DNA from 3 places in the Planococcus sp. MB-3u-03 genome. Region 3 is predicted to be linked to each of the others. Evidence: riboswitches for the same ligand, from Rfam matches in the RefSeq annotation. Region 3 holds a riboswitch; each other region holds the start of a gene.
What was found. A riboswitch is a leader RNA that binds a small molecule or an ion and turns the genes downstream of it on or off. The one in region 3 is predicted to bind S-adenosylmethionine.
Positions count from the first base shown of each region.

Region 1: it holds a riboswitch for S-adenosylmethionine, as region 3 does, so the genes downstream of both, mtnK (S-methyl-5-thioribose kinase) here and CW734_RS17785 (transporter substrate-binding domain-containing protein) in region 3, are expected to answer to the same signal.
Region 2: it holds a riboswitch for S-adenosylmethionine, as region 3 does, so the genes downstream of both, CW734_RS04870 (transporter substrate-binding domain-containing protein) here and CW734_RS17785 (transporter substrate-binding domain-containing protein) in region 3, are expected to answer to the same signal.

Region 1 is NZ_CP025135.1:207,738-210,004, reverse strand. It holds gene mtnA (S-methyl-5-thioribose-1-phosphate isomerase) at 1-116, opposite strand, end outside; gene mtnK (S-methyl-5-thioribose kinase) at 113-1,303, opposite strand; SAM riboswitch class I at 1,384-1,535, opposite strand; SAM riboswitch class I at 1,837-1,950, shown strand; gene CW734_RS02320 (2,3-diketo-5-methylthiopentyl-1-phosphate enolase) at 2,021-2,267, shown strand, end outside.
Region 2 is NZ_CP025135.1:720,562-722,828, reverse strand. It holds gene CW734_RS04880 (Ltp family lipoprotein) at 1-288, opposite strand, end outside; gene CW734_RS04875 (vWA domain-containing protein) at 325-981, opposite strand; SAM riboswitch class I at 1,239-1,343, shown strand; gene CW734_RS04870 (transporter substrate-binding domain-containing protein) at 1,461-2,267, shown strand, end outside.
Region 3 is NZ_CP025135.1:3,309,149-3,311,415, reverse strand. It holds gene solA (N-methyl-L-tryptophan oxidase) at 1-863, opposite strand, end outside; SAM riboswitch class I at 1,070-1,175, shown strand; gene CW734_RS17785 (transporter substrate-binding domain-containing protein) at 1,302-2,114, shown strand; gene CW734_RS17780 (amino acid ABC transporter permease) at 2,136-2,267, shown strand, end outside.

The DNA.
Region 1 (2,267 bases), 280 kb from region 3:
TCGTGCACTTGTTCCAAAGTTTCAAGCGTTTCGTATTGGACGGCCTGCGGAAGCAGCCGCTGATCCAAAATGGTTAGTTGTTCATCTTTCCAGATAACCGATAACGGAATGGTCATTTGCTCAGCTCCTTGATCGCCGCTTCCAGTTCAGCGATGGAATGATAGCTGCGGCGAGTTTCGATCAATGCTTCCCCGGCTTTCAAGGTTTGCCGCTTGCGGTCGATGCGTGTTGACTCGTCTGCAATATCATCCAAGTCGCGGACATGCGCCAAGCCGATCGTCCGGCGGATCAATTCACATCCGGCAAAGCCAATCGCATCGTGGAAGATTTTTTCGATGGCGTATTCGCGGTAACCGGCCGTCGTTTTATACGTTTCGATTCCGTCGCTTTCCCACAAGCTTGAAAACTGCTCTTCGAACACTTGCCATGTTTGTGTGATGTCTTGCACAATCAGTTCACGTTCTTCGCCGCTGCGCGTAATCGCCTGAACGATCAAATTGGCGAGGAACAATCCGATATCAAAACCGATCGGCCCGTAAAAGGCGAACTCCGGATCGATCACTTTTGTTTGTTGCTCATCGACGAAAATACTGCCGGTGTGCAGATCGCCATGCAAAAGTGCTTCCGCTTCCGTCAAAAAGCTGCGCTTCAGTTTAGCCACTTCGAATTTCAGCGGCTCATTGTTCCAAATCGTCTGAACCTCTTCGCGCAGCGGCTCTTCAAAGTCATTCGTCTCGTGGTCGAAAAACGGATCGGTGAAAATCAGGTCTTCCGTGATTTTGCACAGCTCCGGATTGGAGAACTCAGCCGCAAGCCGCTTTTTCTCGAACGGATGCAAGCCGAAATCCGAGGTGTGGAACAAAGTGTGCGCCAAATAGCCGCCGATATGTTCCGCAAGCTTCGGGTAATGCTTGCCGTCAATCAAGCCGTTGCGCAAAATTGTCAAATGCGACAAGTCTTCCATGACCGTGACAGCAAGCGCAGCATCCGTCGCATACACTTTTGGCACATGGCCTTTTGCGAGCTTGCCGTGCAGCTTCAAGGCATTCGCTTCAATGGTCGCCCGGTGAAGCGTCAGCGGCCAGCTTTCGCCGACGACTTTCGCATAAGGCAAAGCTTGCTTGATGATGAGCCCTTGCCCGTTCGCAGAATCGCTGATGCGGAATACGTAATTCAAGTTGCCATCTCCGATTTCTTCACTTTGCAATGCAGCTTCAGGGGCAAAAACGCCCAGCTCATGTGCCAGCTGAATCGCTTGTTGTTCAGTCAATGCTTTGTATGTAGATGATGCTGTAAGTGTCATATATTATTTGCCTCTTTTCTGTAGAATAATAAAAAGCCTCTTTCCCGAAAGAAAGAGGCGCAGAATAAGAGATCCCATGCCTCTTATCTTTCAGAAATGTACATTTCTGATGGAATTAGCACCGTGCCTTGCGGGAGTGTTCCCGGCGCCAAAGCGCCCCGTCTCACAACGGTATTACGGTCGGTTGCTGGGCGTCATCGGGCCATTTCCCTCTGCCTGCTCTTGATAAGAGTTTGCTATGCAACATTTATGAAGTTCTGAAACGAATGCTAGCATGATTCAGAATTCATTGTCAATAAAATATTTTGAAAAAATGAAAATCTTTCCGCTAAAGGCGAGTTCGCTACTCGGGTTGTCTATGTCGCTGAGTTCCATCTGATCTTCCGTGGACTCCCGTGGCGATGGGTGGATGAATCTCCTTCTTGAAATGACCAGGGGATATTTTTCAGATATTTTGATTTCCTTCGTTGACAGATACTGCTTGCCATGGAATAATCAGAATTACTTTGCAACACCAACAATTCTATATTCTATTCTTATTCAGAGCAGGTGGAGGGACAAGCCCTACGAAGCCCGGCAACCGGTCCGATCATGGACACGGTGCTAATTCTTGCAGCCAACACAATTGAGTGGCTGGGAAATAAGAAGGCGTTAATTCTTAACCTCTTCTTATTTGTGAAGAGGTTTTTTTATGTCCACTAAGCAGGAGGGTTATTCATGAGCGGTGTTATCGCAACATATCAATTATTCGGCAAAGCCGGTTCATTCGAAAAAAAAGCAGAAGCCATTGCACTCGGTTTGACGGTTGGATCGTGGACCGATTTGCCATTGCTCGAGCAGCAGCAATTGCAACAGCATAAAGGGCGCGTCGTGTCGGTCGAAGAATTCTCGCACGTCACCCATCCCACTAAGCACGGAGTCATCCAAGCCCATTTGAAAATCCATTACCCGGCGGCCAATTTCT
Region 2 (2,267 bases), 790 kb from region 3:
GGTCTGTGCTTGATTCAATGCAGATTCAAACTCAGTCGATACTTCCGGCTCAGCTGGCTCTTCTTCAACCGGTTCTTCCGTTTCAGCGGCTTCTTCCGTTTCAGCTGGTTCCTCTGCTTCTTCCGAAGAAGTTTCTTCGGTTGCGGTTTCTTCTGTTGCCGGAGCTGTTTCTGTCGGGCCCTCGGTTTCAGTGGAATCTTCTCCTCCTCCGACTAATGCAACCAGTATGGCCATTAATACAAATAGGCCAATGATGCCGAGACAGCCAATCTTAAATACTTTTTTCATGATGAATCCCCCTCGTTTTCGAATAAATTTCACTTATTATTGCTTTTCTTTATTTCCGCGAGCTTCATAATCCCGCTCAATCTCCCTCTTCCACTCCCGGCCAATCTTTTTCCCGGTCCGGAACGAACTCACCGCTTCGCTCAACACTTGATAATTCAACTCCGTCCCCTCCGCATCCGCATGGTAATCCACCGCAAAATCTTCGTCGACACCGAATTTCTTTGCGGTCGCGGCCGCGTCGATGTTCGCACCGAGAAAAATGAATTCCCACCCAGCCGTCTTTTTCGAGGCAATCATTTCATTAATTTTCTTGTATGTGTATTCACAGCTGGAGTTTTCCAGGCCATCCGTCGTGATGACGAACATCACTTGATCGGCCTGGTGCTTTTTCAATGTCCCTTTTTGCGCATTGCTGATCTTTTGGATTGTCGAGCCGACCGCATCGAGCAAAGCCGTCATGCCGCCTACTTCATAATCGCTATCCGTCATCGGCGAAATACCTTCGAGCGAAATCCGATCGTGAAGCAGCTCGTATTCGTGGTTGAATAGAACCGTCGTCACGCGGACCTCGCCTGGGAGCTTTCGCTGTTTGTCGATTAGGGCATTAAAGCCGCCGATCGTATCTTTTTCGAGCCCCGCCATCGAACCGCTCTTGTCGAGAATAAACACCAATTCTGTCGTTTCATTTTTCATCTCAATTTCCTCCTTCAGGTTACTTGCTACCCCAAGGATACGATTTTCCAATAGAAAAAAGGTCGCTTTTAAAGCGACCTTTTACAAACCAATCAACTCACTGCACGACATAATTTATGTACTAAAAAGCAGGAGTAGCAGATGAAACTTTACGTTTATCTTCGAAAAAATTAAATCCCTACTAAATATATAGGAATACATATTGACCTCATTAAATGTCGATGGTATGGTCTTAATATAGCTGAATAGTTAATACGTTCTTATCATGAGAGGTGGAGGGATTGGCCCTACGAAACCTCGGCAGCGGACTCTTTTCGGGTACTGTGCCAAATCCAACAAGCGAATCGCTTGAGAGATAAGAAGAGTTGAAATCTTTTTTTTTGAGATGCAAACCTCTTCTTATTGAAGAGGTTTTTTTGTTTGGTTTCATGAAGAACCATTGCTGTTGCGCTAACTTCATTAAGGATGGTGTCATACATATGAAAAAGTCGAAAAAGTTTTTGCTTTTTACACTGATTTCAGCAACAGCATTAATCGCAGCTGCATGCGGTAATGAGGATTCCAATAGTTCTGCCAGCGCTTCTGAATCAGGCGAACAGAATTCGTGGGAACGAATTGAGGAATCAGGCAAATTAGTAGTGGGTACAGAAGGTTTATATTTTCCGGTTACCTACTTCGATGAAACAACGAAAGAATTGACTGGCTTTGATGTAGAAGTAGTACGGGCGATTGGGGATAAGCTAGGCCTAGAAGTTGAATTTAAAACGATGGAATTTGACGGCCTTTTGCCCGCACTAAGAAATGGTCAGATCGATATTGCAGCAAATGACTTTTCGATTACAGAAGAACGCCTCGAGAAATTTGATTTTACAGTTCCCGTCAAGCATTCCTATGGATCAGCCATTGTCCGGGAGAATGATGATTCTGGAATTACAACGGTGGATGATTTAGCAGGTAAGAAAGTTGGTGGAGCTGCGACGAGCAATTACTCCGACTATGCTAAAGAACAAGGCGCTGAGGTAGTGGTCTATACTGGATCAGATACTGTGCTTCCTGAAATTGTGCAAGGACGCGTTGATGCTACACTTAATGATTATTTAGTACTAATTCAAGCACTAGAACAATTCGACAAACCTGGATTGAAGCTTGCTGAAAATGTGAAGTTTTCTCCTAACAGCAGTGGCTTAGTGATGCAAAAAGACAGTCCGGAATTGAAAGAACAACTTGATGCCGCCCTTACAGAATTAATCGAAGATGGCACCGTGACGGAAATCTCACTTGAATTT
Region 3 (2,267 bases):
AATTCGTATTGCCCGAAGTTCTGGGTTTGTTCGTCCGGGTCGATTGGCTGCCCGCCATCCGAGCGTCCGACTTTTACGCCAGCGCCGTCGATGCTCGGGAAGCCGTAGAACATCATCTCGGGACCTTCCACAAAAAAACCGGGAAATTGATCGGCATTGTACATCTCCGGTGCTTCAAACCAGCCGACCGCTTTGCGCGTCGGTTGGATCGGCAATTGCAGGTCTGGTAGCAGCTTCTTCGCCCATGCACCGGCTGTGACGATCACTTTTTCAGCATAGAAAACACCTTGCGCGGTCGAGATTTTCACGCGATCCCCGTCCTGTATATCGATGTGTTGGACGGGTGTATTCGGCACATAGTGAACGCCGTTTTCGAGCGCCAGTTTCTTATAGGCACGGATGGCATTTTCGCTGTACAACACGCCTGCTTGTGCTTCAAAGCAGCCGATGAAATGCTCGGGCACTGTGAAGCCCGGCCATCTTTCTTGAATCGCGCCGCTGCTTAATATTTCGAGCGGCAAGCCGTAGCTATTGGCGGCTGCAATGCTTTCGAGCAGAAAAGGGGAGTCTTCCGGGCCAAGCCCGATAACACCGGTCTTATCGAACACTTTGTAGCCGGTCTGCTTCTCCAAGTCTTCCCATAATTGCTGCGCGCGCAACACTAACCTAACGTAATGCCTGCCTTCCCCGTAGGCGTGGCGGATCAACCGGGTATCTCCGTGATGGCTGCCGTTCGCATGGGGCGGGTCGAATGCATCGATCACCAATGTCTTCTTGCCTTGCTGTGCCAAAAAGGCGCCGGCGGCCATGCCCATCGTGCCGGCACCGACGATGGCGACATCAAAAACAGTTTCCTCGCTCATCTTGTGTTCACTCCGCTCTTGTATTGGATGCATGCCGCCCGGTGGAACCCGGCAGCAATGGAATATTAAATTGATGGTATGCAATATGGCAGGCTTTGTCAATTTCCTCCTGAATTTTTATACGAAATTTTGATTTATTTTCAAAAAAGGGTTTGACAGCAGGGGCTATCTCAAATACTATCGTTAATATGTTAAAAAAATTAAATAACTTATCCAGAGAGACTGAGGGACAGGCCCTATGACGTCCAGCAACCATCATGTTCATGAGAGGTGCTAATTCCTGCAGAATGTGTTCATTCTGAGAGATAAGAAATTGGTCGAAGCCTCTTTCCTATTGAAAGAGGCTTTTTTGCATCCAAAAGGAGGGCAGGCACTCTACACAAGGCGGAAAGTCCAGCCCTATCATAAAAAAACTACACACCAAAAGGAGCTTGAATTATGAAAAGAAACGCTTATCTATTCGCTACTGCCTGTTTAGTAGGTCTTGCCGGAACACTTGCCGGCTGTTCATCGGAAGAGACGGCGAACGCTACAGGAGACCAAGTGATCCGCGTCGGAACGCAAAACGACTATCCGCCTTTCGCTTTCGCGGATGATGCCAACCAGCTGACGGGCTATGACGTGGACATGATGAAAGCCGTCGATGAACAATTGGACGGCTATACGTTCGAATACGTCGCCGTACCGTGGGACAGCATGTTCCTCGCGCTCGAGTCGAATAAAATTCAGGCCATTGCCGACCAAGTAGCGAAAACGCCGGAACGCCAAGAAAAGTATTTGTTCACCGATGAATCGTATTTCGCAGCGGAAACGGTCATCGCGGTGAAAGAAGGCCGAGAAGACATTCAGACGATTGAAGATTTGGAAGGAAAAGCGGTCGGGGCTTTGGCAGGCGATTCCTATACTTTATTGCTTGAGGAGTACAACGAAACCGCCGCCGAGCCGATCGAACTGAAATACAGCGAAAGCGGCAACCCGTCGGAAATTCTGCAGGATGTGCAGAACGGGCGCGTCGACGCTTACGTCAATGACCCGATCATGATGAACGCGGTGTTGGAAAAGAATGAACTCGGCGTGGAGATTGTCGGGCAGCCTTTGGTCAATGACGATATGGGCATCGTCTTGAAAGATGAAGAAAAAGGCGAAGAGTTGAAAGCCTTGATCGACCCGATTTTGAAACAGCTGAAAGAAGACGGCACCTTGTCCGAACTGTCCGAGAAATGGACCGGCGGCGACTACATCCCTGAATAAGCTAGCGGAAGGACAGAGACAATGGAAAATTTACTGGACTTGAATTTCTTGATCGAGAGCTTTCCTGCCATTATTTCCAGGCTGCCAATCACGATCGGCATAGCAGTCGGCTCACTGCTTTTGAGTTTAATCATCGGCGTGGCTGCGGCATTG